Regions from separate parts of the Micromonospora robiginosa genome, predicted to be linked through region 1. Evidence: predicted binding sites of a transcription regulator. Region 1 holds the regulator's gene; the other holds the start of a gene.

What was found. Region 1 encodes HspR, which represses chaperone genes until heat shock. Its sites were predicted from a motif close to TTGAGTNNNNNNNACTCAA; they were not measured.
Region 2: the regulator HspR is predicted to act here: its motif matches at 12,506-12,524, upstream of lon (endopeptidase La).

What each region holds. Positions count from the first base shown of each region.
Region 1 is NZ_CP059322.2:5,292,024-5,307,070, reverse strand. Features, by position in the region: gene H1D33_RS23480 (GTPase) at 1-217, opposite strand, end outside; gene H1D33_RS23475 (P-loop NTPase family protein) at 214-2,058, opposite strand; gene dnaK (molecular chaperone DnaK) at 2,270-4,147, shown strand; gene grpE (nucleotide exchange factor GrpE) at 4,196-4,948, shown strand; gene dnaJ (molecular chaperone DnaJ) at 5,028-6,212, shown strand; gene H1D33_RS23455 (heat shock protein transcriptional repressor HspR) at 6,237-6,677, shown strand; gene H1D33_RS23450 (hypothetical protein) at 6,853-7,059, shown strand; gene H1D33_RS23445 (hypothetical protein) at 7,275-7,703, opposite strand; gene H1D33_RS23440 (cation:proton antiporter) at 7,873-9,087, opposite strand; gene H1D33_RS23435 (cation:proton antiporter regulatory subunit) at 9,093-9,593, opposite strand; gene H1D33_RS23430 (winged helix-turn-helix domain-containing protein) at 9,663-9,893, opposite strand; gene H1D33_RS23425 (hypothetical protein) at 10,198-10,452, shown strand; gene H1D33_RS23420 (epoxide hydrolase family protein) at 10,509-11,645, opposite strand; gene H1D33_RS23415 (TetR/AcrR family transcriptional regulator) at 11,728-12,372, shown strand; gene clpB (ATP-dependent chaperone ClpB) at 12,459-15,047, shown strand, end outside.
Region 2 is NZ_CP059322.2:1,843,605-1,858,651, forward strand. Features, by position in the region: gene H1D33_RS08050 (alpha-ketoacid dehydrogenase subunit beta) at 1-700, shown strand, start outside; gene H1D33_RS08055 (dihydrolipoamide acetyltransferase family protein) at 754-2,142, shown strand; gene H1D33_RS08060 (L,D-transpeptidase) at 2,308-3,579, shown strand; gene H1D33_RS08065 (SMP-30/gluconolactonase/LRE family protein) at 3,640-4,659, opposite strand; gene H1D33_RS08070 (anti-sigma factor antagonist) at 4,887-5,246, shown strand; gene H1D33_RS08075 (FKBP-type peptidyl-prolyl cis-trans isomerase) at 5,299-5,667, opposite strand; gene H1D33_RS08080 (DoxX family membrane protein) at 5,812-6,369, opposite strand; gene H1D33_RS08085 (CBS domain-containing protein) at 6,586-7,284, shown strand; gene H1D33_RS08090 (helical backbone metal receptor) at 7,313-8,029, opposite strand; gene H1D33_RS08095 (DICT sensory domain-containing protein) at 8,110-9,198, opposite strand; gene H1D33_RS08100 (DUF2726 domain-containing protein) at 9,335-10,201, shown strand; gene H1D33_RS08105 (hypothetical protein) at 10,451-11,773, shown strand; gene H1D33_RS08110 (histone-like nucleoid-structuring protein Lsr2) at 11,956-12,303, opposite strand; gene lon (endopeptidase La) at 12,546-14,882, shown strand.

The DNA.
Region 1 (15,047 bases):
CGGCCAGGGCGACCACGGTGTGCCGGCCGGAGAGCGCGAGCCGGTCACCGGCCCGCTCGACCACCGTGTGCCCGGCGACCAACTGGGCGTCCGGCACCTGGCCGTCCACCGCGCGGAGAAAACGCTGGACCGCCTCCAGGCGCGCGATCAGGACGTCCGGGTCGACCCGCTGGTCGGCCCGGAGCGCCTCGCGCACCCGTCCCACGATATTGGTCATGGGCGGTCGCCGTCCTGTTCGGTGGTGGGCAGCAGCGGGGCGTCGCCGGCGGCGGACAGGCCGCTGCGGTGCCGGGCCCGTTCGACGGTCACCGCGGCCCGTCGCAACGCCTCGCCGGCGTCGGTGGCCGGTCGCGCGGCCTCGGTGCGGGCCAGGAACCGGGCCGCCTCCTCGGCCATCAACGCGCCGACCCGGTCGAGCAGGTCGACCCGCGCCTTGCGGGACAGGTTCCGCACCGCCTGGTCGCCGAAGATGGCCTGGAGCACGGTCTGGCCGGCGACCGCCGTTCCGGTGCCCGCGGCCACCTCCAGCCCGGTCGGGATGAACGCGGTGGAGGCGAAGACGCCGATCATGACGGCCAGACCGGTGGCGTTGACCGCGTACGCGGCCGTGCGGGCCACGAACCGCCGGTCGCCGCCCTCGACCCGGACCAGCTCCAGCACCCCGCGCTGCCAGTCGCGGACCAGTTGCTCGGCGCGCGCCGGCAGGTCGGCCGAGGCGTGCGCCAGCTCCGGTTCGAGCAGCGCCGCGCCGGCCGGATGCGCCTTCCACCCGGTGTACGCGTTCTCCGCCGCCTCGGCGGCCACCCCGCGCAGCAGCGTGACCAGTTGCGACTCGATCGCCGTGCGCAGCTCCGCGGACGGGGCCGGTCGCCCGGTGACCGCCGCGACCATCCGGTCGCGCAGCCGCCCGATCCGTGCCTCCAGGCTGCGGAAGAACTCGCCGGTGCCGATGAACTCCTGCCAGCGGGCCAGCACCTCGCCCCGGAGCAGCCGGCCGTCCTTCAGCCCCTGGTCCACGGTGCGCTCCGCGCCCCGGTAGGCGGCCCGGACCCGTTCGTCGAGCGCCTCGGCGGCGGCCACCTGCTCGTCGGCGGCGTCGGCCAGCCCTTCGACCACCGGGTGCAGGGCGGCCAGCGCGCCGTCGAGCGTCTGCCGGACCACCGCCGAGCGGGCCTCCGCGTCACCGGCGAGCCGGGCGAACCACCCGCTCAGCGGGGCGGTCATCCGGTCGGGCAGCAGCCCCTGCCCGTCCACCCAGGTCTCCGGCAGCACGAACAGCGGCGCGCTGCCCAGCTCCTGGCTGGCCAGCATCTGCGACAGGTGGGCGGCGATCTCGTCGGCCGCCTCGGGCGGGACCCGGTCGAGCACCATGGCCACGGCGGTGCCCCGGGCCCGGGCGCTGCGCAGCAGCTCCCAGGGGACGGCGTCGGCGTAGCGCGCGGCGGTGGTGACGAACAGCCACAGGTCGGCGGCGGCGAGGAGCTGCCCGGCGAGCGCCCGGTTGGCGTCGACCACCGAGTCGATGTCGGGGGCGTCGAGGAAGGCCAGGCCCGGCGGCAACGCCGGGGCGGTGACCAGTTGCAGGGTGCCGGCCTGCTCGCTCGGGTCGGTGGTGCGGGTCAGGCCGGGCAGCAGCTCGCCCTGGCGGAACCAGGCCGCGTCGGCCGGGTTGCAGACCAGCACCGGGGAGCGGGTGGTCGGGCGGAGCACGCCGGCCGCGCTGACCCGGGCCTGGACCAGGCTGTTCACCAGCGTCGACTTGCCGGCGCCGGTGGAGCCGCCGACCACCACGAGCAGCGGGGCGTCGAGGCGGGCCAGCCGCGGCAGCAGGTAGTCGTCGAGCTGGTCGGTGAGGCTGCGGGCGGCGTGCCGGGCCGATTCGGCCGACGGCAGGGTCAGCGGGAAGCGAGCCGCGTCGATCGCGGACCGCAGGCCGGCGAGCGCGGCGGGCAGGCCCGAGGCGTCTCCGCCGGGCGGGTTCTCGCCGTCGGCGGTTCCGGTGCGGGCGGCGACGGCGGGCGCGCCGGCACGGGTGGCGGGATCGCCATGCGTCGTCACCGCTAAAGCGTGCCCGACCGACGCAAGGTAAGACAACCGGACGGTAATAACGGTCAGGTTGCGCCGAGTCGACTCAACCTCGACTTGCGGTTTGCCGGCGGCGTGGCACTATTGAGTCAAGTTCACTCAACTTGTGGTGTGGCCGCCTCCGGGCGACCCCGCCGGGCAGGCCGTCCGGCCTGCTCACCCGTTACGAAGCGAGGAAGCGAACATGGCACGTGCGGTCGGCATCGACCTCGGCACGACGAACTCCTGCGTCAGCGTTCTCGAGGGCGGTGAGCCCACCGTCATCGCCAACGCCGAGGGCTCGCGGACGACTCCCTCGATCGTCGCGTTCGCCCGCAACGGCGAGGTGCTCGTCGGTGAGGTCGCCAAGCGCCAGGCGGTGACCAACCCCGACCGGACCATCCGCTCGGTCAAGCGGGAGATCGGCACCAACTGGACCGTCGACATCGACGGCAAGAAGTACACCCCGCAGGAGATCTCCGCCCGGACGCTGATGAAGCTCAAGCGGGACGCCGAGGCGTACCTGGGCGAGCAGATCGCGGACGCGGTGATCACCGTCCCGGCGTACTTCAACGACGGGCAGCGCCAGGCCACCAAGGAGGCCGGTGAGATCGCCGGCTTCAACGTGCTGCGGATCGTGAACGAGCCGACCGCGGCCGCCCTGGCGTACGGCCTGGACAAGGGCTCCAAGGAGCAGACCGTCCTGGTCTTCGACCTCGGCGGCGGCACCTTCGACGTGTCGCTGCTGGAGCTGGCCGAGGGCGTGGTCGAGGTCAAGTCGACGAGCGGTGACAACCAGCTCGGCGGCGACGACTGGGACCAGCGGATCATCGACCACCTGGTGAAGACGTTCCGCGGCGAGCACGGCATCGACCTCTCGCAGGACAAGATGGCCATGCAGCGGCTCAAGGAGGCGGCCGAGAAGGCCAAGATCGAGCTGTCCGCGGCCACCACCAGCAACATCAACCTGCCGTACATCACCGCCGGCTCGGCCGGCCCGCTGCACCTCGACGTGACGCTGAGCCGCGCCGAGTTCCAGCGCATGACGCAGGACCTGCTGGACCGCTGCAAGGGCCCGTTCGAGCAGGCCGTCAAGGACGCCGGGATCAAGGTCTCCGACGTCGACCACGTCATCCTGGTCGGCGGCTCGACCCGGATGCCGGCCGTCACCGACCTGGTCAAGCAGCTCACCGGCCGCGACCCGAACAAGGGCGTCAACCCGGACGAGGTCGTCGCCGTCGGCGCCGCGCTGCAGGCCGGCGTGCTCAAGGGTGAGGTCAAGGACGTCCTGCTGCTCGACGTGACCCCGCTGAGCCTGGGCATCGAGACCAAGGGCGGCATCTTCACCAAGCTCATCGAGCGCAACACCACCATCCCGACCAAGCGCTCCGAGGTCTTCACCACGGCCGACGACAACCAGCCGTCGGTGCTGATCCAGGTGTTTCAGGGCGAGCGGGAGATCGCGGCCTACAACAAGAAGCTCGGCACCTTCGAGCTGACCGGCCTCCCGCCGGCGCCGCGCGGCGTGCCGCAGATCGAGGTCACGTTCGACATCGACGCCAACGGCATCGTGAACGTGCACGCCAAGGACCTGGGCACCGGCAAGGAGCAGAAGATGACGATCACCGGCGGCTCCTCGCTGCCGAAGGACGACATCGAGCGCATGCGCCGGGACGCCGAGGAGCACGCCGACGAGGACAAGCGCCGCCGCGAGGAGGCGGAGACCCGCAACGTCGCCGAGGCGCTCCAGTGGCAGACCGAGAAGTTCCTCGCCGAGAGCGGCGACAAGCTGCCGGCTGAGAACCGTGACCAGCTCAACGAGGCGCTCGGCGAGCTGCGCAGCGCCCTCGGCGGGCAGGACATCGACAAGATCAAGGCCGCGCACGAGAAGCTGGCCCAGGTTTCCCAGCAGGCCGGCTCGCTGCTCTACGCCCAGCAGCAGGAGGGCGAGCCGGGTGCCCAGGGCGCTCCGGGCGCCGGCGCGACCGGCCCGGGCGCCGGTGCCGGTGCGACCGGTGGCCCGCAGGCCGGCGGCGCCGACGACGTGGTCGACGCGGAGATCGTGGACGAGGACAAGAAGTGACGATCGGTCCCCGACACGACTCGCACGGCAGAGGGATGAGGTAACCGCATGACGGACAAGCCACGAGCGGCCGACCCGGGCTCCACCGGGTCGGCGCCGGGTGGCTCCCCGGGCGCCGGCAAGGACGCCGGCGACGAGCCGCGGGTCGTCATCCGCGACAAGCGCAAGCTCGGCAAGGTGACCGAGGAGCCGGCGAACGACGCCTCGGCCGCCGACGCCGCCGCCGACGCGCCCGCCGAGGGGCTGGTCGAGGAGGCCGAGGTCGTGGTCGACGAGATCGTCGGCGAGGCCGACGTCTCCGGGCCGCCCGTGGTCGACGCGCCCGCCGAGCCGCACGGGGAGAGCGCCGGCACGGCGGCCCCGCTCGGCGCCGAGCTGGAGTCGCTCCGCGCCGACCTGGAGGAGCGCACCCGCGACCTCCAGCGGGTCTCGGCGGAGTACGCCAACTACCGCAAGCGGGTCGACCGCGACCGCAACCTGGTCCAGGAGCAGGCGACCGGCGGGGTGCTCACCGCGCTGCTGCCGATCCTCGACGACCTGGACCGGGCCCGCGAGCACGGCGACCTGGTGGGCCCGTTCGGCAGCGTGGCCGAGCAGCTCACCGGCGCGCTGGGCAAGTTCGGCCTGACCGCGTTCGGCGAGCAGGGCGACCCGTTCGACCCGACCCGGCACGAGGCGGTGGCCCACCAGACCTCCGCCGACGTGACCGAGCCGACCTGCGTGCAGGTCATGCGCCGGGGCTACCAGCTCGGCGAGCGGCTGCTGCGGCCGGCCCTGGTCGCGGTAGCGGACCCGGAGTAGTGCCGACCCGTGACGTCCCGCCCGCCCCTGTCGGGCGGGCGGGACGACCGGGACTCGACCCGTGGAAGGGGGTGGACCGGTGAGTTCCAAGGACTGGATCGAGAAGGACTACTACGCCGCGTTGGGCGTGGACAAGTCCGCCTCCTCGGACGACATCAAGAAGTCGTACCGGAAACTGGCCCGGGAGTCGCACCCGGACCACAACCCCGGCGACACCGGGGCCGAGGAGCGGTTCAAGACCGTCTCCGAGGCGTACGCGGTGCTCGGCGACGAGAAGAAGCGCCGCGAGTACGACGAGATGCGGTCGCTCTTCGGCTCGGGCGCCTTCCGGCGTGGCGCCCGCGGGGCGGGCCAGCCCGGCGGCACGCCGTTCGACGTCTCCGACCTGTTCGGCGGGGGTGGCGGCGGTGGCGACGCCCGGTTCGGCGGGGGTGGCTTCACCGACCTGTTCAGCACGATCTTCTCCGGCGGCGGCGCCGGTGGCGCGGCCCGCGCGCGCGGCCCGGCCCGGGGCCGGGACGTCGAGGCCGAGGTGGCGCTCGACTTCTCCGACGCGGTCCGTGGCGTGACGCTGCCGCTGACCCTGCGCGCGCCCGGCGTCTGCGACACCTGCCACGGCAACGGCGCGAAGCCGGGCACCCAGCCGGTGGCCTGCCCGGTCTGCCACGGCGCCGGGGTCACCACCCGCAACCAGGGTTCGTTCAGCTTCTCCGAGCCGTGCCGCAACTGCCAGGGCGTCGGCACGATCGTCGAGGAGAAGTGCCCGGAGTGCCACGGCACCGGCGGGGTCACCAAGACCCGCACGTTGAACGTGCGCTTCCCGGCGGGGGTGGCCGACGGGCAGCGGATCCGGTTGGCCGGGCGGGGTGAGCCCGGTGAGCGGGGCGGCCCGGCCGGTGACCTGTTCGTGCACGTGAAGGTCCGCCCGGACGAGCTGTTCGGGCGTACCGGGGACGATCTCACCCTGAACGTCCCGATCACGTACGCCGAGGCGGTCCTCGGCACCGACCTGCGGGTCCCGACCCTGGACGGCACGGTGACCCTGCGGGTGCCGCCGGGTACTCCCGCCGGACGGGTGCTGCGGGCCCGGGGCAAGGGCGTCGTCCGCAAGGACGGCCGCGCCGGTGACCTGCTGGTCACGCTGGACGTGGTGGTCCCGGCGACGGTGTCGGACGAGGCGCGGGCGGCGCTGGAGACCTTCGCGGCGCAGACCCCGCCCGCCGCGCGGGAACATCTCGAAGCGCGGGTACGTCGATTCAGTTGACGGCGGCAGCGGAGGTGAGCGGGCATGTCGGAGGAGTACGCCGGGTCGGGTGACCCGGCCTACGAGGCCAAGATCTTGATGATCTCGGTGGCCGCGCGGATGGCGGGCATGCACCCCCAGACGCTGCGCCAGTACGACCGGTTGGGGCTGGTGCAGCCCGGCCGGGCGGCCGGCGGCGGCCGACGGTACAGCGTCCGGGACGTGGTGCTGCTCCGCGAGGTGCAGCGCCTCAGCCAGGACGACGGGATCAACCTGGCCGGGGTCAAGCGCATCATCGGGTTGGAGCGGCTGCTGGAGGAGGCGCAGCAGCGGGTGGCCCGGCTGGAGGCGGAGCTGGACGCCGCGTACCGGCGGATCGCCGAGCTGGAGTCGCTGGGCGGCTTCCCCCGCGGCGACCTCGTGCCCACCAACCGCACCTCCACCGCGCTCGTCGTCTGGCGCCCCCGCCGCACGCCCGACCGCTGACGTTCCTCGTCCGTACGAAGGCCGGCACGCCCCCAGCCAGCTCGTGCCGGCCTTCGTCGCGTCTGTCCGCGTCCGGTCCGGGTTGCGGAAAGCGGGGTGCGACGAGGTGGGGTGCACTACGCTGCTGATCAGGGATAAAAGCCCTGAAACGGAATCCGGGCTGGCGGGGGGAGCCATGGCGGAACCGGCGAAGAAGGTGGCGGAACGGGCGGAGGAACGGCTGGAGAAGGTGGCCGAGAACGTCCGCGAGCGGTTCGACCGGGTCACCGAGGGTCGCTTCAGCGACAAGGTCAAGGAAGGGCGTTTCGCCGACCAGACCGACCACGGTGTGGACCGGGCGAGGGACGACGAACGCCGCAAGAAGCAGGGCGGATCGACCTGACGATCCGTCGACGTGCGGGCCGGGACCCACGGGGGGTCCCGGCCCGTTCGCCGTCCCGTCCCCCGCCCACCCCACACGTGATCAAGGACTTCACGTCCCTTTCCCGTCGATCTTGGAGTTGTGGCACCTCGATTTTCCCCGCAAAGGGGACATTCCTTGGCACCACAAGTCCAAGATCGACGGGGTGGGGCGGGCGGGGGCGAGGCGAGGCCGGGTTAGAGGCGGCGGTTTTCGCGGACCAGGCCGCCCTCGCACCAGTCCCGGTAGACGAAGAGGTCGGGGCGGGCGAGCAGCACCCGGCTGTTGTGCGCCCAGTTGCGCATCAGGTCGTCGCCGACCCGCTCGGCCTGCTCGACCAGCTTCCGGAAGCGCCGCTTCGGGTGGGCCCGGAAGTTCGTCCGGATGCCGTCGGCGGCGTAGATGTAGAGGCAGTGCAGCGCGAACCGCCGGGCCGGACAGCTCTGGTCCATGGCCAGGTCGAACAGCGTCTGCACCAGATGGTCACCGGCGACCAGCAGGTCCCAGTCCGGCGGCATGGAGGCCAGCGGGACCGAGTCCGGCTGGTAGGCCCAGGCCCGCAGTTCGGCGGGCGAGGGGTCGACCGGGTTGGCGAAGCCGTGGAACGTCTCTTCCTGCACGCTCACCGGCCGACCTTCCGCGTTCGCTGGCGGGGGCGCTGGCCACCCGCGGACCCTGGCTGCTGGGGCGACACGTTAACGCGGTTGGGCGGAGCAGTGGTAGACCTTCCCGGAATCAATTTGACAACCGTTGGCCGGGCCGGACCGCTGAGTCGCGAGTCCGGCCCGGCCGAGGTCAGTCGCCCACCCTCACCTGGGCGGCGGCGGCCCGGGTGGCGGCGGCGCGTTGGCGCAGCCACTGCTTGAACCACGGGGTGTCCGGCAGCCGGGCGAGCAGCGGGCCCGTCACCACCGTGATCAACACGTACGCGGTGGCGAGTGCGGCCAGCTTGGGCTCCACCGGGTAGACGGCGGAGACGGCCAGCCCGGCGATGACGATGGAGAACTCGCCGCGCGGGGTGAGCGCCAGCCCGGCCCGCCAGCGGCCCGGCTCGGCGATCCCGGCCCGGCGGGCGGCCAGGTAGCCGGTGGCCACCTTCGTCGCCATGGTCGTCGCGGCCAGCAGCAACGCCGGCAGCAGCACCGGCGGCATGTCCAGCGGGTTGGTGACCAGCCCGAAGAACACGAAGAACACGGCGGCGAAGAGGTCCCGCAGGGGCGAGAGCAGTTCGGTGGCGTGGTGCGCGACCGGCCCGGACAGCGCGATGCCGACCAGGAACGCGCCGACCGCGGCGGAGACCTGGAGCTTGGCCGCGAGCCCGGCGACGAGCAGGGTCAGGCCGAGCACCCCGAGCAGGAGCGCCTCCGGATCCTTGGCGGAGAGCGCGGTGGAGATCAGGTGCCCGTACCGGATCGCCACGGCCAGCACGACGACCACGGTGAGCACCGCGACGGCGAGCGCGAAGCCGCCCTTGACCAGGCCGACCCCGGCGAGCAGCGCGGTGACCAGCGGCAGGTAGAGGGCCATCGCCAGGTCCTCGATCACCAGGACGGAGAGGATCACCGGGGTCTCCCGGTTGCCGACCCGGCCCAGGTCGCCGAGCACCTTGGCGATCACGCCCGAGGACGACACCCAGGTGACGCCGGCGAGCACCACGGCGGCCACCCAGCCCCAGCCGAGCAGCAGCGCGAAGGCGAAGCCGGGGAGCGCGTTGAACACGGCGTCGATCAGTCCGGCCGGCGCCGCCGAGCGGAGGTTGCCCACCAGCTCGTTGGCGCTGTATTCCAGGCCGAGCATGACCAGCAGCAGGATCACGCCGATCTCCGCGCCGACGGCGAAGAACTCCTCGCTGGCGTTGAGCGGCAGCAGGCCACCGTGCCCGAACGCGAGGCCGGCGAGCAGGTAGAGCGGGATGGGCGAGACGCCGACGCGCCGGCTCAGCCGGCCCAGCAGGCCGAGCAGGAGCAGCAGCGCCCCGACCTCGATGAGCAGGATGGTGGTTTCGTGCATACGCGTCAGCCGTCCGGATCGGTCTCGGCGAGGATCGCCGTCACGCCGTCGAGACCCTGGCGGGTGCCGACCACGACGACCACGTCACCGGCTTCGAACCGGAAGGTGGGGTCGGGCGAGACGTTCACCTCGCCCTGACGCAGCACGGCCACGATGGACGCGCTGGTCCGGGTGCGGGCCTTGGTGTCGCCCAGCCGCCGGCCGACGTACTTGGAGCCGGCCGGGATCACGATCTGCTCGGTGAGCAGCCCGGCGGCCTGCTCGCGCAGCCCGGAGAGCTGACCCAGCATCAGCGACGCGCCGAGGATGTCGGCGAGCGCCTCCGCCTCGTCGTCGGTCAGCGGTATGTCGTGCTGGCAGGAGTCGGGATCGTCCGGGTCGTAGAGGACCAGGTCGCGGCGGCCATTGCGGTGGGAGACCACGCCGAGCCGGCGGCCGGACTCCGTCATGAGGTCATGACGTACGCCGATTCCGGGTAAGGCGGTCTGTTCGACACGTACTCGCACGCCGGTGAGGCTACCTCTGCCCGGCTCATGCTGCTCCCGGGGTCGATCGACCGACCGATCGTCGCGGGATCAGTGGGTGTCGTCGCGGGAGGTGACGTAGGTGCCCTTGCCCTGGTGTCCCTCGACCAGACCTTCGGCCTGAAGGATCAGCAGCGCCGAGCGGACCGGCTCCGCGGAAACCTGGTAGTGCGCGATCAGTTCGCGCAAGGAGGGCAGCTTGTCGCCCGGCGCGTACTCGCCCGAAGCGATCTTGTCTCTGATGTCCTGCGCGATTCTCTGACGGTCCGAAACTCGGGGCATGGCGACAACTCCTGGTAGGCCCCAAGATCTTCCCACGAGCGCGACCGGTCAGCCAACACTTCGCGTGCTAAGCATGCTCACTCCTTGTCATGCAATGCTTTGCATTGTATGTTGACGATGCGGTCGCCGTCGGCGAAATGCCTGGTAGGCAACCGGCCTCCCCGGTTGGCAGCCGTGGTCGGCACGACTGGTCGCGCGGCCAGTCGTGCCGCTCCCTTCATCCGTGAGCCGTCACGAGGAAGGTCAGTGTCTTGCGCAATCTCCTGTCGATCCGGTCCCAGCTCCGGGTAGCCGGACTGTGTCGATGACCGGGCGGTATGTGATCCACCTGCCGGTACGCGCACCCGACCTGGCGCGGGCCAAGATGCTCGGTCGCACGGCCGGCCGGTCGCTCGGCTTTCTCGCCGTGGTCGAGTTGGGCGGGATCACCGTCTCGGCCGAGGACGACCAGTGCGTACGCCACTGGGTGTTCTGCGACCGCCAGCTCGACGGCGGCCGGCGCTGCGTGCTGCGCGCCGACCACCTGACGCCCTGCACCGCGCGCCTCCCCGGCCGCTGACGATCGGGTGCGCCCGCCGCCGCCCGGCGACAGGCGCACCCGACCGTCGGCCGCGCTCAGCGGAGGCCGGCGAAGAACTGCCGGATGTCACCGACCAGCACGTCGGTCGCCTCGTGCGCGGCGTAGTGCCCGCCCACGCTGCCGCGCTCCTCGGGACCGGCCTCGAAGGTGTGCCAACTGACGATGTCGGCGTGGTCCCGGTCGGCGAACCGGCGGATCGACTGGAAGTCGCCGGGGAACATCGCCAGGGCGGTCGGCACCGTGGTCGGCCCGGTCGGCTGCTCGGTGGCGTGCGCGTCTTCCCAGTAGAACCGCATCGACGAGGCGGCGGTGCCGGTGAACCAGTAGATCGCGACGTTGGCCAGCACGAAGTCGGGGTCGAGGCTCTCGTCGAGGAGCTGCCCGTTCCAGGCGAGCAGGCCGACCGGCGAGTCGGCGAGCGCGAACGCGAGGGTCTGCGGCTGCTGGCTGTGCACCTGGTTGAAGGAGAACTTGTTCTCGTAGAACCACTGGAGGTGCTGCAGGGCGGCCTGGTCGGCCTCGGTCAGCCCCTCGAACTCCGCCGGGTCGCCGGACGGGAACGAGAAGAGCTGGGTGACGTGCACGCCGAGCACGTGCTCCGCGTCGAGTCGGCCCAGCTCGGGCGAGACCATCGAGCCGGCGTCGTTGCCGACCGCGCCGTAGCGCGGGTAGCCGAGGCGGGCCATCAGCTCGGCCCAGGCCCGCGCGGTGCGGAACCGGTTCCAGCCGGCGCTGCGGGTCGGACCGGAGAAGCCGAAGCCGGGCAGCGACGGGATCACCAGGTGGAACGCGGGCGCGGCCGGGTCGGTCGGTTCGGTGAGCGGCGCGATCACGTCCAGGTATTCCACCACCGAGCCAGGCCAGCCGTGGGTGAGCACCAGCGGGGTGGCGTCCGCCCGGGGCGACCGGACGTGCAGGAAGTGGATCTCCTCGCCGTCGATCTCGGTGACGAACTGCGGGTGGGCGTTCAGTCGGGCCTCGACCGCCCGCCAGTCGAACGTCTCCCGCCAGTAGGTCGCCAGGGCGCGGACCCGGTCGGTGGGCGTGCCGTAGGCGGCGCCGACGCCCGGCAGCTCGCCCGGCCAGATGGTCCGGTCGAGCCGGGCGGCGAGGTCGTCCAGGGCGGTCTGGGGGATCTCGACGCGGTAGGGGCGGATGGTGGCGTCCGACATGACTGCTCCCTCGGAACGGAATGTTTCGTTCCGTTTTACAGTAGCAGAGCGGAACGATCCGTTCCACTGTTATCCTCAACGCATGCCGAACCCGACCGACGCCCCGCCACTGGCCGGCCGACGAGCGCAGGCGGCGCGGAACGACGCCACGATCCTGGCCGCCGCCCGGGCCGTCTTCCTGGACGATCCGAAGGCCCCCGTCGCCGCCGTCGCCGAGCGGGCCGGCGTCGGCATCAGCGCCCTCTACCGGCGGTACGCCGGCAAGGAGGACCTGCTGCGTACGCTCTGCGACGACGGGCTGCGCCGGTTCGTCACGGCGGCCGAGGAGGCCGCCGTCGAGCCGGACGGCTGGGCCGCGTTCGCCGGCTTCCTGGAGCGTGTGGTCGATGCCGACGTGCACTCCCTCACCGTGCACCTGGCCGGCACGTTCACCCCCACCGAGGAGATGGGTCGCACCGCGGTGCGCGCGAACGAGCTGGTCGAGGCGCTGGTCGAGCGGGCGCGGAGCACCGGGCGGCTCCGGCCGGACGTGGTGCCGCAGGACGTCGGGCTGCTGCTGGAGGGGTGCGCGGCGATTCGCGTACCCGATCCGGAGCGGACCCGGCAGTTGCGCCGCCGCCACCTCGCGGTGCTGCTGGCCGGCCTGGCCGCCCCGGGGCCGGCGCTGCCCGGCCCGCCACCGGCGGCGGGCGAGTTCGACTGGCGGTGGCGGTCCGGCGGCAAGTGACCCGGGTCACACCCCAGGAGTTGAGCGGAATAGACTCAAGTCTGGTTGTGTCGTTCCCAGTGGACACGCCGATCCCGGGGGAGCCCATGAACACGGAACGCCTCACCACCAAGAGCCGCGAGACCATCACCGGTGCCGTCGCGCTGGCGAACCAGCGCGGTCACGCCACCGTGGAGCCCTGGCACCTGCTGCTGTCACTGCTGGACACCGACGGCTCGACCGCCGCGGGCCTGCTGCGCGCCGTCGGGGCCGACCCGGCCGAGCTGCGCCGGGTCGCGCTGCGCTCGGTCGACGCGCTGCCCGCCGCGCGGGGGTCCAGCCTGGCCGAGCCGACCCTGGCCCGCGAATTCGTCAACGCCATCGGCGCCGCCGAGCAGATCGCCCGGCCGCTGGGCGACGAATACACCTCCACCGAGCACCTGCTGGCCGGGCTGGCCCGGGTCGGCGGCGCGGTCTCGGTCGCGTTGAAGAACGCCGGCGCCACCGAGGAGAACCTGGTCGCCGCGTTCCCGACCGTCCGGGGCGGTGACCGGCGGGTCACCACCGCCGACCCGGAGCAGACCTACCAGGCGTTGGCCAAGTACGGCGTCGACCTCACCGCCAGCGCCCGCGACGGCAAGATCGACCCGGTGATCGGCCGGGACTCCGAGATCCGCCGGGTGATCCAGGTGCTGTCCCGGCGCACCAAGAACAACCCGGTGCTGATCGGCGAACCGGGCGTCGGCAAGACCGCCATCGTGGAGGGCCTGGCCCAGCGGATCGTGGCCGGCGACGTCCCCGAGTCGCTTCGGGACAAGAAGCTCGTCTCGCTCGACCTCGGCGCCATGGTCGCCGGCGCGTCTTACCGCGGGCAGTTCGAGGAGCGACTGAAGTCCGTCCTGGAGGAGATCAAGAACTCCGACGGCCAGGTCATCACGTTCCTCGATGAGCTGCACACCGTGGTCGGTGCCGGCAAGGGCGAGGGCTCGATGGACGCCGGCAACATGCTCAAGCCGATGCTGGCCCGTGGCGAGCTGCGGATGGTCGGCGCGACCACGCTCGACGAATACCGCGAGCACATCGAGAAGGACCCGGCGCTGGAGCGCCGCTTCCAGCCGGTGCTGGTCGGCGAGCCGACCATCGAGGACACCATCGGCATCCTGCGCGGGCTCAAGGAGCGCTACGAGGTGCACCATGGCGTACGCATCACCGACGCCGCGCTGGTCGCCGCCGCCGCGCTCTCCGACCGCTACATCACCGACCGGTTCCTGCCGGACAAGGCGATCGACCTGGTCGACGAGTCCGCGTCCCGGCTGCGCATGGAGATCGACTCCCGGCCGGTCGAGGTGGACGAGATCGAGCGGGCGGTGCGCCGGCTGGAGATCGAGGAGATGGCGCTGGCCAAGGAGCCCGACGCCGCCTCCGCCGAGCGCCTGGAACGGCTGCGCAAGGAGCTGGCCGACAAGCGTGAGCAGCTCACCGCGCTCTCCGAGCGCTGGCAGACCGAGAAGAGCCACATCACCAAGCTCTCCACCGCCAAGGAGGAGCTGGAACGACTCGGCGGCGAGGCCGAGCGGGCCGAGCGCGACGGCGAGCTGGAACGCGCCGCCGAGCTGCGCTACGGCCGGATCCCCGCGCTCCAGGGCGAGCTGAGGCAGGCCGAGGAGGAGCTGGCCCGGCTCCAGGCCGACGGCGCGATGCTCAAGGAGGAGGTCGGCGCGGACGACATCGCCGCCGTGGTCGCCTCCTGGACCGGCATCCCGGCCGGGCGGCTGCTGGAGGGCGAGACCGCCAAGCTGCTGCGGATGGAGGAGTCGCTGGGCTCCCGCGTGGTCGGCCAGGCCGAGGCGGTCGGCGCGGTCTCCGACGCGGTCCGCCGCGCCCGGGCCGGCGTCGCCGACCCGGACCGCCCGACCGGCAGCTTCCTCTTCCTCGGCCCGACCGGCGTCGGCAAGACCGAGCTGGCCAAGGCGCTCGCCGGGTTCCTCTTCGACGACGAGCGGGCCATGGTCCGCATCGACATGAGCGAGTACGGCGAGAAGCACTCGGTGGCCCGGCTGGTCGGCGCCCCGCCCGGGTACGTCGGCTACGAGGAGGGCGGCCAGCTCACCGAGGCGGTGCGCCGGCGGCCGTACTCGGTGATCCTGCTGGACGAGGTGGAGAAGGCCCACCCGGACGTGTTCGACGTGCTGCTCCAGGTGCTCGACGACGGCCGGCTCACCGACGGTCAGGGCCGGACGGTGGACTTCCGCAACGCGATCCTGATCCTCACCTCGAACCTCGGCTCGGCGGTGATCAGCGACCTGACGCTGACCGAGGAGGAGCGCCGGGAGGGTGTCCTCGCGGTGGTCCGGTCGCACTTCAAGCCGGAGTTCCTCAACCGGCTCGACGACATCGTGGTGTTCGCCGCGCTCCAGGGCGCGGACCTCCGCGCGATCGTCGACATCCAGCTCGACCGGATGCGCCGCCGGCTCGCCGACCGCCGCCTGGGCCTGGACATCACCGACGCCGCCCGGGTGTGGCTGGCCGAGCACGGGTACGACCCGATCTACGGCGCCCGACCGCTGCGTCGCCTGGTCCAGTCCGCCATCGGCGACCGCCTCGCGAAGGCGCTGCTGGCCGGCGAGATCCGCGACGGCGACACCGTCCGGGTCGACCTGGCGGACACGAAGGACGCCCTGACAATCACCCCCGCC
Region 2 (15,047 bases), 3.3 Mb from region 1:
CAACCGGACCCGGGGCGCGCTCAGCGTGCCGATCGTGATCCGGGTGCCCTACGCCGGCGGCATCGGCGGGGTGGAGCACCACTGCGACTCGTCCGAGGCCTACTACGCGCACACCCCCGGCCTGAAGGTGGTCACGCCGGCCACCGTCGAGGACGCGTACTCGCTGCTGCGCGCGGCGATCGACGACCCGGACCCGGTGGTGTTCCTGGAGCCGAAGAAGCTCTACTTCGCCAGCGCGGAGGCGGAGCTGCCGGCGCGCACCGACCCGATCGGCACCGCCGTGGTCCGCCGGCCGGGCACCGACGCGACGCTCGTCGCGTACGGCCCGGCGGTGCCGGTGGCGTTGGCCGCCGCCGAGGCGGCCCGCGAGGAGGGCTGGGACCTGGAGGTGGTCGACGTGCGCAGCATCGTGCCGTTCGACGACGCCACCGTCACCGCGTCGGTGCGCCGCACCGGCCGGTGCGTGGTGATCCAGGAGGCGCAGGGCTTCGCCGGGGTCGGCGCCGAGATCGCCGCCCGGGTGCAGGAACGCTGCTTCCACGCCCTGCACGCCCCGGTGCTGCGGGTGTCCGGCCTGGACATTCCCTATCCCGCGCCGATGCTGGAGCACACCCACCTGCCCTCGGTCGACCGGGTGCTGGACACCGTGGCCCGGCTCCAGTGGGACGACCAGCCCGACTCCCGGTGGGTCGCGGCATGACCGAACGCACCGAGCGCAGCGAGGGCCGTGAGGGCATGCCCGGCCGGCACGGCATGAGTGAAAGCACCGCTGTGGGGACCCGTGACTTCCTCCTGCCGGACCTGGGCGAGGGGTTGAGCGAGGCGGAGATCGTCGAGTGGCGGGTCGCGGTGGGCGACGTGGTCACCGTGGACCAGATCGTGGTCGAGGTGGAGACCGCCAAGGCCGTGGTCGACGTGCCCTGCCCGTACCCGGGTCGGGTCGTGGCGCTGCACGGCGCGGCCGGTGAGGTCCGCCCGGTCGGCCAGCCGCTGATCACCATCGCCCCGCTCGACGGCGACGGCGCCGCCGACCCGCACGCCACCTACCGCGAGGAGGAGCGGGCCGGGTCCGGCAACGTCCTCATCGGGTACGGCACCGGGCACGGCGGTCCGGCCCGGCGGCGTCGCCGGCCCCGCCTGGCGGTCGCCCCGGAGCCCGGCACCCCGGCCTCGGCGGACGTCGGCTCCGGCCCCGCGCGGGCGGCGGCCGAGCGGACGCCGGACCCGGCGGGGGACGGTGGCCCGGTGTCGGCGCCGCTGGTCATCTCCCCGATCGTGCGGCGGCTGGCCCGCGAGCACGGGGTCGACCTGGCGTCGCTGCGCGGCACCGGTCCCGGTGGCGTGATCCGCCGGGCGGACGTGGAGACGGCCCGGACCGCCCCGGCCGCACGGCTGGCGGCGGTGCCGGACGCGCCGGACGCGCACGTCGGGCTCGCCCCGACCGGCGAGGGCGACGTGGTCGTCCCGCTCACCGGCATCCGCAAGGTCATCGCGGACAAGCTCTCCCGCAGCCGCCGGGAGATCCCCGAGGTGACCATCTGGGTGGACGTGGACGCCACCGGGCTGCTGGAGACCCGGGCCGCGATCAACGCCGCCACCCCGGACGCGCCGGTGAGCATCCTGGCCCTGCTGGCCCGCGTCTGCCTCAGCGGGCTGCGGAGGTATCCGCAGCTCAACGCGCGGGTCGACACCGAGGGGCAGCGGATCGTGCAGTCCGCCGGGGTGCACCTGGGCATCGCCGCGCAGACCGACCGGGGCCTGGTCGTGCCGGTGCTGCGCGACGCCCAGCGGCTCACCACCGCCGAGCTGGCCGCGGCGCTGGCCGAGACCACGGCGGCGGCCCGGGCCGGGACCCTGCCGCCCGGCCGGCTGACCGGCGGCACGTTCACGCTCAACAACTACGGGGTGTTCGGGGTGGACGGCTCCACGCCGATCATCAACCACCCGGAGGCGGCGCTGCTCGGCGTCGGGCGGATCGTGGACAAGCCCTGGGTGGTCGACGGTCAGCTCGCCGTCCGCAAGGTGACCCAGCTCAGCCTCACCTTCGACCACCGGGTCTGCGACGGTGGCGTGGCGGGCGGTTTCCTCCGCCACGTGGCCGACTGCGTCGAACGCCCCGCCCTGCTGATCGCCAACACCTGATCCGACGCCGGGAGACCTTGGTACGAAATCGCCCCTGAAAGGGCGAACTCGTACCAAGGTCTTTTCCCGCGCAGCCGTTTCCGAGCAATTCCGCCGAAGGTGCCACACCGTGACGCCGGGCCTACAGAATGTGGGCGAGGGGGTTCCGGAAATGGGGGGCGAAATATGTTTGTGAGGCGGCGACTGACGCTTTTCGCGATGACCGTCGCGGCCGCGCCGCTGGCGGTCGGCGCGTGCACCGCCGGCCCGAGGTCGGCGGTGAAGCAGGCCGAGGCGGCGCCGCCGTCGGTCACGGTGACGCCGGCCGACCGGGCCCGCGACGTGCCGATCAGCGCGGAGGTGGGCACGAAGGTCAGCAACGGCAGGGTGACCGGCGTGAAGCTCACCGACGACAAGGGCCGCCCGGTGCCGGCGCAGGCCCGCGAGGACGGATCCGGCTGGGTGCCGGACGCGCCGCTGGCCAATTCCCGGACGTACACGGCCGAGGTGACCGTGAGCGGCGATTCCGGGAAGACCGCGACGCGGAAGACGACGTTCACGACGATGGCCAGATCCACCAAACCGGCCGTCACCAGCGAATTGTATTTCCAGGACAAGCAGACGTACGGGACGGCGATGCCGGTGGTGCTCGGTTTCGACCCGCCGATCCCGCCGGAGGCCCGGGCGGACGTGCAACGTCGGCTCTTCGTCAGGACCAGTCCGTCGCAGCCCGGCACCTGGTCCTGGATGTCCGACGGCAAGCAGGCCGAGTACCGGGCGCCGGACCGCTGGAAACCCGGCACGACGATCAGCGTCCGCAGCGCGCTGGAGGGGCTGCCCATCGGCAAGGAGGCGGTCGGCGACTCCGACCGGGTGGCGACCGCCAAGGTGGGCCGGCAGGTGTCGCTGGACATCGACAACACCACCAAGCAGATGACGGTCTACCAGGACGGCAAGGTGCTCCGAAAGCTCCCGGTCAGCCTCGGCAAGCCGAGCACGCCGAGTTCCAGCGGCACCATGGTGATCATGGAGAAGCACGAGCACACCACGTTCGACACGCGGGGCGAGCCGGACGGCGGCTACGTGGTCGACGTGGACGACGCGCAGCGGCTGACCTGGGGCGGCGAGTTCATCCACTCGGCGCCGTGGTCGGAGGGGGAGCAGGGCTACAACAACACCTCGCACGGCTGCACGAACGTCTCGGCCGCCGGCGCCGACTGGCTGATGGGCGTCACCCAGGTCGGTGACCTGGTGACCGTCAAGGGCACCGAGGTGCAGCTCCAGCCGGGCAACGGCTTCACCGCCTGGAACGTCGGCTGGAACGAGTTCGCCAAGGGCAGCGCGCTGCCCGTACCGGCGGGGTTGAAGCCCACGCAGAGCCCGACGCCGCACCCGGGCGCGGTGGCCGGCGGGTCCGCGCCCGCCCCCACCCCGACCAGGAGCAACAGCGGCGGCTGAATCCGGGGAGGAACGGCCACGGGCCGGCCCGCGTCCGCGCGGGCCGGCCCGGCGCCGGTCTCAGTCCAGGTCGACGCGGGCCACCCCGGTCGCGGTCAGGCTGCCCAGCCAGAGCTGGCGGCCGTGCTGCCGCACGCCCGTCACCATCGGGTACGCGCCGCTCGGGCCGTGCAGCGTCCGCAGCACCCGCCCCGCGCCGTCGACCAGCGCGACCAGCCCGTAGCGACGCGGCTGCGGCTGCACCGCCCCGGGCAGCAGCGCGACGAGCTGCCGCAGCCGGGGATGGGGCAGCAACCGCTCCATGGCCGGCAGCCGGGGACTGGGCAGCGCGATCCAGTACGTCCCGTCGCCCACCGCGGAGACGTTGTCCGGGTAGGCCGGCAGGTCGGCCAGCACGGTGGCCCGGCCGCCCGGCAGGTCCACCCGCAGCAGCCGGTGGGTGGCGGTCTCCACCAGCATGAGCGCCGACTCGTCCGGGGTGAGCGCCAGCCCGTTCGGGAAGTAGAGCCCGCCGGCCACCACGTCGGTGCGCCCGGTCCGCCGGTCGTAGGCCAGCACCCGGCCGTTGGGGCGGTGCTCCAGCAGGTCCCGCTTCCAGTGCGACAGCGGGAACCGGTCGGACGAGTCGGTGAAGTAGACCGTGCCGTCGTGGGCCACCGCCGCGTTGTCGGCCAGGTGCACCGGCGGCGCGGTGCCGGTCAGCTCGTGCACCGCGCCGGCCGGGTCGACCCGCAGCAACCCCCGGTAGGCGTCGCAGACCAGCAGCCCGCCGTCGACCGGGTCCAGTTCGATGCCGAGCGGGCGACCGCCGGTCACGGCGAGCAGCGTGGGCCGGGTGCCGGCCGGGGCGTCCACCGGCCACCACCAGAGCCGGCCGTCCTCGTCGCCGCTGATCGCCCGGCCCTCGGCGTCGACCACCACGTCCTCCGGCCCGAGCCCGCCGTCGGGCAGCGGCAGCAGGTCGGCCCGGTCCAGCCGGGTGTCGCCGGGGGCCCAGACCCCGGTCAGCGGCGGCGGCACGGTCGCCGGCTCGCGGACCGGGCGGATCAGCAGGGGCACGCGCGGGCGGGGGACGGCCATCGGGTCATTGTGGGCCCGCCGGCGCTCCGGCGGGGAGTCCCGCCCGGCGTGTCCGCGCCGCCACCTCCGCCCGGCCCGGGTGGCCCGGCCGGCGCAGGGCGGGTCGCCGCGGTGGCCGGAGGCTGCGGGAAGACCCTGAGACGGGTCGGGGTCGGCACCCCGGCGCTACCCGGAACCCCGCCTTCGAGCTGCCGGAACTGTCGGTGGTCGGGGGTAGGTTTGCGGGTATGAGGGACAGCGGCGACCGCTTCGCGGTGGTGACGGAGGTGCTCGACCACGTGGTCGAGCTGCGCCCGGTCGGCGAGATCGACATCGCCACCGTGTCGGCGTTCCGGGCCGCGCTCTGGGCGGCGCCGGCGCGGCCGGTGGTGCGCGTCGACCTGTCCGGCGTGCCGCTGCTCTCCGCCGCCGGGGTGCGCGCGCTGGCCGCCGCCCACCTGCGGATCCGGGCCCGCGGCGGTGAGCTGGTGCTGGTCGACCCGGCGCCGGTGGTGGCCCGGGTGCTGCGGGTGACCGGCCTGCACCGGGTCGTGCCGGTGCACCAGTCGGGCCCCGCCAGCGAGCTGCTGACCTGCGCCGCCGCCTGAGCGCGACCGGGCCGCCGGCGGAACGCCGACGGCCCGGTGACTTCCGAAGCGCTCAGCGCACGCCGAGCAGGTCCACCACGAAGACCAGCGTCTCGTTCGGCTTGATGACGCCACCGGCGCCCCGGGCGCCGTAGCCCAGGTGCGGCGGGATGGTGAGCCGGCGTCGGCCGCCCACCTTCATGCCGATCACGCCCTGGTCCCAGCCGGCGATGACCTGGCCGCCGCCGAGCGGGAACTCGAACGTCTCACCCCGGTTCCACGAGGCGTCGAACTCGCGGCCGGTGGAGTGGGCCACGCCCACGTAGTGCACGCTGGCGAGCTGGCCGGCGTGGGCCTCCGGGCCGTCGCCGACCGTGATGTCCTCGACGACGAGATCGGCGGGCGGCGCGCCCTCGATCGGGCCAACCTCGGGCTTCTCCATGAGCGGGTCTCCTCGGTGCTGACGGTGTGGTCACCGTCGATCCTGCCGGATCGTGACCGGCCGATACGCGCCGGTACCCGCCCCGGCGCGTACGACGGGGCGGGCGCCGCCTGCCGGCGACGCCCGCCCCAGGGCGACCTGCGCTCACCTCAGCCAGGGCAGGCGCTGGACCAGGGGAAGCTTCGCCCAGGCCCGGCCGAGGCCGAGGGTGTTGCCGGCACCGACCAGGGCCAGGCCGGCGAGCAGGCCCGCGTAGATGAGGTGGTCGTCCATGAAGGGGTTGTTCTCCGGAGGCAGGACCGCGGTCCACATCATGACCAGCAGCAGCCCACCGGCGGCGGCGGCGATCCGGGTGCCGATGCCGAGCAGCAGCGCCACGCCGATGCCGAGCAGGCCGAGCATGAACAGCCAGTCCGCCCAGGCCGCGCCCGCGATGTCGTGGTAGAAGCCCTGGAACGGGCCGGCCGCGCCGAAGCTCAGGAAGCCCTTGGTCGGGCTGCCGCCGTTGATCCAGGCGTTCTTCGCCGGGGTCTCGTGTCCCAGGCCGAACATCTTGTCCAGGAACGCCCAGAGGAAGGTCCAGCCCAGGGCGATCCGCAGCCCGGCCCAGACGAACCGGGTGGCCTTCTGGCGGGGGGTCTCGGCCGCCGGGGCGGTGGTGGCGGCGGGGGTCCGCTCGATTGTCGCGGTCATGGTCTCCACGTCCCTTCCTGTGCCTCGCACCGCGCTTTCCGGTGGCACCTTCATTCCACTCCCCGGCGGTGGTCGGGAGCAGGGCCGAGGGTGCCTCGCGTACGGGTCCTTGGTCCCGTCCCGACCCGGTCCGGAGGGCCCGCCCGGGACCGGCCCGCCGCCCCTGCCCGGATCCCCACCGGCGGCCTAGCGTCGCTGGTGGAGCCACGTGGCGAGGAGGTCGCGATGAGGACATGGCAGGTGGCCGACGTGATGACCAGGGACGTCGCCACGGTGGGCGAGGAGACGCCGTACCGCGACGTCGTCGACGTGCTGGTGCGGGAACGGGTCAGCGGGGTGCCGGTGGTGGACTCGTTCCGCCGGGTCCTCGGGGTGATCTCCGAGGCGGACCTGCTGCACAAGGTGGAGCGGGCCGGCCACCCCGACGAGCGGCGGGTGTTCGCCGGGCGTCGCCGGCGCGCCGCCCGGGAGAAGGCGGGCGCGCTGGTGGCCCGGGACCTGATGACCGCGCCGGCGGTCACCACCCACGAGCGGGCGACGCTGGCGGCCACCGCCCGGCTGATGGACCGCGAGGCGGTCAAGCGGCTGCCGGTCCTCGACGACCTCGGCCGGCTGGCCGGCATCGTGACCCGTGGCGACCTGCTGCGGGTGCACCTGCGCACCGACGCGGAGATCCGCGAGGACGTGGTCCGGGAGGTGCTGCGCCGGGTGCTCTCCGTCCGGGACGGCCTGGTCACGGTGCAGGTCCGCGGCGGCGAGGTCACCATGGACGGCCGGCTGGACCGCCGCAGCGCCGTCGACCTCGCCGGCCGCCTGGCCGGTCAGGTCGCCGGCGTGGTCGCGGTGCACAACGCCATCGCCTACGACGTGGACGACACCACGCTGATGGAGCTGGACCCGGTGCACGCCACCCCGATCGCCTGACCGTCGCGTCCCCGTCCCGGGCGACCGATCAGACGGCGGTGGCGAGCTGGGCGGCGAGCAGCGCCGGCGCCTCGGCCAGCGATGGGCCGTACCAGGTGAGGTGCCGGCCGGAGACCAGCGCCGAGGGCACCCCCGGGAACGCCTCCGGCCCGTCGTCGGCGGCGAACCGGTACGGCTCGTCCGGCAGCACCACCAGCTCCGGCGCCCGGGCCCGCAGCCGGTCGAGCGTCGGGCGGGGATAGCGCTCCGGGTCGGTGGCCCAGGCGTTGACCACGCCGAGCCGGCGCAGCACGTCCCCGGCGAACGTGTCCCGGCCCAGCACCACCCAGGGGCGCCGCCACACCGGCACCACCGCGGTGCGGACCCGCTCCGGCACCGGCGGCGCGGCCCATGCCCGGCGGGCCGCGCGCAGCCAGGCCGGCTCGTCGGGCGCGCCGATCGCGGCGACCAGCGCGCCGAGCTGGTCGAGCGCCTCCGGCACGGTACGCGGGAAGGTGACCCGCACCGCCACCCCGGCCGCACGCAGCGCCTCCGCGTCGGCCAGCCGGTTCTCCTCCTCGTTGAGCAGCACGAGGTCGGGCGACAGGGCGAGCACCCGGTCCAGGTCGGGGTACTTCGTCCCGCCGACCCGGGCGACGTCCAGCCCGGCCGGGTGCGTGCACCAGTCGGTCGCGCCGACCAGCACCTCCGGCCGGGTCGCCGCGACCGCCTCGGTCAGCGACGGCACCAGCGACACCACCCGCACGTCCGGCCTCCCCTCGTAGCGGTCCGTCCTCGCGTATCACCGCCGCCGTCCGGCGGCGCGGCTCGTCCGGCGTCGACCGGTCAGCCGACGCCGGCGGGGGCGGCGGCGGTCTCCGGCGGCAGGCCCGCCACCGGCACCCCTTCGCGTACCGCCCACTGCACGGCGGCCCGCAGGTCGGCCGTGGGCAGCGGCCGGCGGGCGGTCACCGCGACCGCCGCGTGCACCGAGTAGGCGACGAACGGGAACGACCGGGCCAGCGCCCCGATCGCGTCGTGCAGCCGGCCCACCACGGCCAGCGCCTCCGGTTCCCCGAGCGCCGGCAGGACCAGGTGGAACTCGTTGTCGGCGACCCGTACCGCCCGGTCGACCGGGCGCAGCACGCCGGTGACGGCGGCGAGCAGGGCCTGGCCCTCCCGGGCGGCGCTGCGCCGGCCGAAGCGCTCCGGCGAGCCGGCCGGCTCGTCCACCCGCAGGCCGACCAGCGCCACCGGCAGCGTGCCGGAGGCGGTCACCCCGTCCGCCCCGCTCCACCGGCGCAGGCCGGGTTCGTCGAGCATCCCGTCCGTCGTCTCGACCGGTGGCGCGCCGCGGTCGCCGCGCTGGGCGAGCAGCTTCAGCGCCGACTCGGCCCGGGCCTCGCCCGGCCCGGCCGGGATGTCCCGGACCCGGGCGACCGCGTCGTCCAGCGCCGACCGGGCCGCACCGGGCAGCCGCTCGGCGAGGCGCTCCCGCAGCCGGATCACCTCGTGCAGCGCCGCGTCCCGGCGGAACCCCCACCGTCCCTCGAAGAGCCGGCCGGACTCCAGCGTCGCGGCCGGCGTGACCTCACCCCGGTCGTACGCCACCAGGGTGGCGCCGAAGCGGGGGGTCAGCGCCACCACGCTCCACTCCCGGGCCAGGTCCTCCGTCTCGTCCAGCGTCACCGGGTACACGCCGTCGGGGAGGTCCGGCGGGGGACCGCCGACCATGCCGACCACGGTGACGGCCGCCCGCTCGGCGAGGCGCCGGTAGACCGCGCGTTCCCGCTCGAAGTACGGCAGCCGCTGGAAGAGCGCGAGGACGACCAGTGGGCCGTCCTCGGCCTCGGTCAGCGCGGCCCGCTCGATGGCGTGGGATACGGCGACGAGGCTGCGTTTGGTGAATCGCTCCGGGGTCCGTCCGCTGTGCACCCGCCGAGCCTAGATCGCGGGAACCGGCCGCGCACCGCCCGTCGGGCGTCCGGATTCGGCCGCACCGCCGAGGCGGCCACCATGATCGACGTCCTACACTCGGACGTCGAGCGAGCGACGGACGGGTTGTGGCGAGATGACGAGCACCGGCAGCGTGGCCGCCTCCTGGCTGCGGCCGATCCCGTCCGGCGCCACCCCGCGCCTGGTGCGCGCCGGTCACGTCGGGTACGCCGACCGGCGGCTCGGCGAGCTGGCGCAGGGCCGCCCGCCGGGGGTCACCGGCAGCCAGTGGAGCGCCGCCGGCCGCACCCGCCTCGACCTGGTCGTCTGCGCCGCCGACACCGGCCTGCCGCGGTTCGCCGTGGGGTTGGGCGCGCCCGCGCCCGACGGCGCGCCCGCCCGCCGCGCCGACCGGTTGACCGACGCGGTGTGCGCCGCCGTGGGCCTGCCGCTGCTGCGGGTAGAGTCGGCGACGCTGGTGGGCGGCGAGCAGGTTCGCCGGTTCGTCGAGTACGTGCTCGACGCCCGCGCGTACGCCGAGGGCACGGACCCGGACGGTGGGGACGCGGTGGGGTTCCGCGACATCGTGGGTCGGCTGCCGGACGGCCGGCGGGGTCCGGTCAACGACCTCGGGGCGCTGGCCCGGGTCGACGCGGTCGACGCGTACGTGGCGGGCCGGCTGGCCGACCCGATCGTGCGCGGCCTGCACGTGCGGTGGACGGACGGCCCGGCGGAGGGCTGGAGCTGGGTCGAGGTGCGCGCCGGTCGGTGCCGGGTCGAGCGGGTGCGGCTGTCCTGCCGGGGTTTCTCCTGCGGGGTGGACCCGGGTCGGCTCGCCGAGGACCTGGCCGCGGCGGCGCTGGGGGAGCGGCTGCGTGACCTCGACGCCGACGCGGCGTCCCTGGTGGACCGGGACGAGTTGCGCGAGCAGGTGCGCCGCCTCGCCGCTCGGCGGGATTCCTTCGACGGCGGCTTCGCGTTCGACCATCTCTGCGCCGACTGATCCGCCGTTCCGCACCACCGGTCGGGCCCTCGATTTTTTTCTGATCTCCGGTTGAACCTTCGCCGACGGCGCTCCGTACCTAAGCGGGAATGGACGCAGATCTTCCGCCGCGCCCGGACGGCGCGGAGACGGTGCGGAGAGGGCACCGTCGGCCATTGACGCGCGACCACCTGTCGCAGTGATCCCACCCCGAGGAATGACGCCCCGGGATCACCAGTCAACTACCGGATCGAGAAGGAGAGCAATTCGATGCGCAGGTCCACACGGGCGCGCCGGTCATCCGGTAACGCGCGGAGCAAGCGGGTGCTGGCCGTGGTCGGCACGCTCGCCGTCTTCGGCGGCATCGTCGCCGTCACCCAGATCTCGTCCGCCCAGGACCAGCGCAGGACCACCCGAGTCGCCTCGGCGTCCTGCGTGCCCTCGAGTCCGGGAGCGACCGCTCCGGGCGGTCAGGGCAGCACCACCCGGACCTGGCAGAACGGCCGCTGGGTGCGTAACCACTGGGGTGACGGCCAGATGTCCGCGGCCGAGTGCCAGCAGACCAACGCCGGTGGCGCCGGCGCCGGCACCCCGACCGTGACCTGCCCCGACGTCAAGAGCAAGCTGCCGCAGGTGCCCGACCGGGCCCGCGCCGAGGTGGACCGCAACCTGGCCCTGCTGGACAGCCAGATCGCCGAGGCGAACCGCCGGCTCGCGGCGGAGGGCCGCAACGGTGGCAACTTCATCAACAACGCGATCCTCCGTCCGCTCGCGGACAAGCGGACCGCCACGCTCAACCGGATCGCCACTGCCATCGGTCGTGGCGGCCAGCGCCCGCAGGGCCTGGACAAGCTCGCCCAGTGCGCGCTCGCCGACAACGCGCAGAACGGCGGCAACAACGGTGGCGCGAACAACGGCGGGGGCCAGAACGGCGGCCAGACCGGCGGGAACAACAACGGCGGTCAGAACGGTGGCCAGAACGGCGGCGGCCAGAACGGCGGCAACAACAATGGTGGCCAGAACGGTGGCGGCCAGAACAACGGTGGCGGCCTTCAGCCGCTGGCCAAGGACTGCGGCCAGAGCCAACTGGAGGCGCACAACGGCTTCCAGAACGGCAACCGTTGCGTGAGCACCGCCTTCGGTGAGGTCGGCGCCGCGGCGAACAACCCGTCGCTGCTCATCACGCAGTTCCCGAACCAGGTGCAGCGCAACCAGCCGTTCACCCTCCGGGTGACCACCAGGAACCTGGTGCGCGACCGCTTCCTCGCCGCCGGGCAGGGCGGCTACTACATCGAGAGCTCCCTGCTCAACGACCAGGGTCTGGTGCGCGGCCACTTCCACACCGCGTGCCGGATGCTCGGCAGCACCCGGCAGCCCCCGAACCCGCAGGACGTGCCGGCCTTCTTCGTCGCCACCGAGGACGGCAAGGGCGGCAACCAGCCGGACGACGTGCTGATCCAGATCCCGGGCCTGCCGGACTCGGGCCTGGCCCAGTGCTCGGTCTGGGCGGGTGACGGCTCGCACCGGATCCCGATGATGGAGCGGGCCAACCAGACCCCGGCCATCGACGTGGTGCGCATCCAGGTCAACTGACCGTACGACGAACGGCCGGAGCCGCCCGGGGACTACCTCGGGCGGCTCCGGCCGTTCGTGCCTGTGGAAAATTGGTGCCGCCCCGACCGGGTGACGCGAAAATTGTCGACCGGACAGAACTCGACCGGGGTCACACCGATTTCTCGGTCCGACCCCGGGCGCCCGACGGTGAACCGGAAGGCTCAGCGGTTCTTGTACGCCTCCACCACGGAGACCGGGATGCGCCCGCGCTCGGAAATCTCGTGGCCGTTCTTGGCCGCCCATTCGCGGATGGCGCGGTTCTGCTCGCGGTCCATTCCCGAGGTGCTCGGCCGGGTGGCGCGCCGGGCGGTGCGGCCGGCGTCGACGGGTCCGCGGCCGATGCGCCGGCCAGCGCTGATGTAGGGGTCCAGGGCCTTGCGCAGGACGCCCGCGTTCTCGTCGGAGACGTCGATCGTGTATGCCACGCCGTCCAGGCTGAACTCGACGGTCCGATCGGCCTTTCCGCCGTCGAGGTCGTCGGTCAGAACGGTGATTACTTTCCTTGCCATCGCCATTACTCCCTGTGTCGGGCGGGGTGTGGCTAAGAGTTTGACCTACCAAGCGGTAATTTCGCAACAATACCCCACCCGTTTCAATCGGCGGGTCGCGGAATCGGTGGTCGGCAAAAAGGTCGACGGGGTCGCGGGCGGGTCGGTCACGCCGGGAACGTGTCCTGGGTCACACACCGGAACAAGGGGAACGGTTTGTTACTTGAGTCAGACACGCTCAACCGACGATGGCAGGTGTTTCGATGGCAACTCTTCCGGTACTTCCCCTGACCGACGCCGTCCTGCTGCCCGGGATGGTCATCCCGGTGACCCTCGACCCGACCACCCAGGCCGCGGTCGACGCGGCCCGCGCGACCGGTGACAAGACGCTGCTGGCGGTGCCCCGCATCGACGGCGAGTACGGCCCGGTCGGCGTGGTCGCCACCATCGAGAAGGTGGGCCGGCTGCCCAGCGGCGAGCCGGCCGCCGTGGTCCGCGGTCTCACCCGGGCCCGCATCGGCTCCGGCGTGCCCGGCCCCGGCGCCGCGCTCTGGGTCGAGGCGACCGCCCTCGACGAGCCTGCCCCGGCCGGCCGCGCCCGGGAACTCGCCCGCGAGTACCGGGCACTGACCACCTCGGTGCTCCAGCAGCGCGGCGCCTGGCAGGTCATCGACGCGATGGAGCGGATGACCGACCTCTCCGAGCTGGCCGACTCGGCCGGCTACGCGCCCTGGCTCAGCCTGGCGCAGAAGACCGAACTGCTGGCCGCGCCGGACGTCACCGCCCGGCTGGAGCTGCTGGTCGGCTGGGTGAAGGAGCACCTGGCCGAGCAGGAGGTCACCGAGCAGATCAACAGCGACGTCCGCGAGGGACTCGAGAAGTCCCAGCGCGAGTTCCTGCTCCGGCAGCAGCTCGCCGCGATCCGCAAGGAGCTGGGCGAGGACGAGCCGGACGGCTCCGCCGACTACCGCGCCCGCGTCGAGTCCGCCGAGCTGCCGGACGACGTCCGCGCGGCGGCCCTGCGCGAGGTCGGCAAGCTGGAGCGGGCCAGCGACGCCTCACCCGAGGCGGGGTGGATCCGCACCTGGCTGGACACGGTGCTCGAGATGCCGTGGGGCACGCGTACCGAGGACCACACCGACCTGACCGCGGCGCGGGCCGTGCTGGACGCCGACCACGCCGGCCTGGCCGACGTGAAGGACCGCATCCTGGAGTACCTCGCGGTGCGCAACCGCCGCGCGGAGCGCAACCTGGGTGTGGTCGGCGGACGCGGCTCCGGCGCGGTGCTCGCCCTGGCCGGCCCGCCCGGTGTCGGCAAGACCAGCCTCGGCGAGTCCGTCGCCCGGGCGCTCGGCCGCAACTTCGTCCGGGTCTCGCTCGGCGGCGTGCGCGACGAGGCGGAGATCCGGGGGCACCGGCGCACCTACGTCGGCGCGCTGCCCGGCCGGATCGTACGGGCGCTGCGCGAGGCCGGCTCGATGAACCCGGTCGTGCTCCTCGACGAGGTCGACAAGCTGGCCGCCGGCTACGCCGGCGACCCGGCCGCGGCCCTGCTGGAGGTGCTCGACCCGGCGCAGAACCACACCTTCCGCGACCACTACCTGGAGGTCGACCTCGACCTGTCCGACGTGCTGTTCCTGGCCACCGCCAACGTGGTGGAGGCGATCCCCGGCCCGCTGCTGGACCGGATGGAGCTGGTGACGCTGGACGGCTACACCGAGGACGAGAAGGTGTCCATCGCCCGCGACCACCTGCTGCCCCGGCAGCGGGAGCGGGCCGGCCTGACCGCCGAGGACGTGACCGTCGCCGACGAGGCGCTGGCGCTGATCGCCGGGGAGTACACCCGGGAGGCCGGCGTCCGGCAGCTCGAACGGGCCCTGGCCAAGATCCTGCGGAAGGTGACCGTCGCGCTGGCCACCGACCCGGCGCCGGTCCGCGTCGACACCGCGAACCTGGCCCGCTACCTGGGTCGGCCGAAGTTCACGCCGGAGTCGGCCGAGCGGACCGCCGTGCCCGGCGTGGCGACCGGCCTGGCCGTCACCGGCGCGGGCGGCGACGTGCTGTTCATCGAGGCCACCGGCATGGAGGGCGAGCCGGGGCTGACCCTCACCGGCCAGCTCGGCGACGTGATGAAGGAGTCGGCGCAGATCGCGCTGTCGTACCTGCGCTCCAACGGGCGACGGCTCGGCATCGACCCGAACGCCCTCGCCGGGCGGCGGATCCACGTGCACTTCCCGGCGGGCGCGGTGCCCAAGGACGGCCCGAGCGCCGGCATCACCATGGTGACCGCGCTGGCGTCCCTGGTGACCGGCCGGCCGGTCCGGCCCGAGTTCGGGATGACCGGCGAGGTGACCCTCTCCGGGCGGGTGCTGCCGATCGGTGGGGTGAAGCAGAAGCTGCTCGCCGCGCACCGGGCCGGCCTGACCGAGGTGATCATCCCGAAGCGCAACGAGCCGGACCTGGACGACCTGCCCGCCGAGGTCCGGGAGGCGCTGACCGTGCACACCCTCGCCGACGTCGCCGACGTGCTCGCGTTGGCGCTGCGGCCGGCCGAGGTGGACGCGCGGAGCATCGGCGGCCAGCCGCTCGCCACAGCCTGACCCGACCGCTGCCGTCGGACCCCCGTCGCCCTCCCGGCGGCGGGGGTCCGCGCGTACGAAATGCGAGAGGAATTCGAGGCGACAACGCCGTCGTGCAGTTTCTGAAACTGTCGACATGTCGCCCTGGTGGCCTCGGTGGAGGCGTCCTAAGCTGCGGTTATTCGG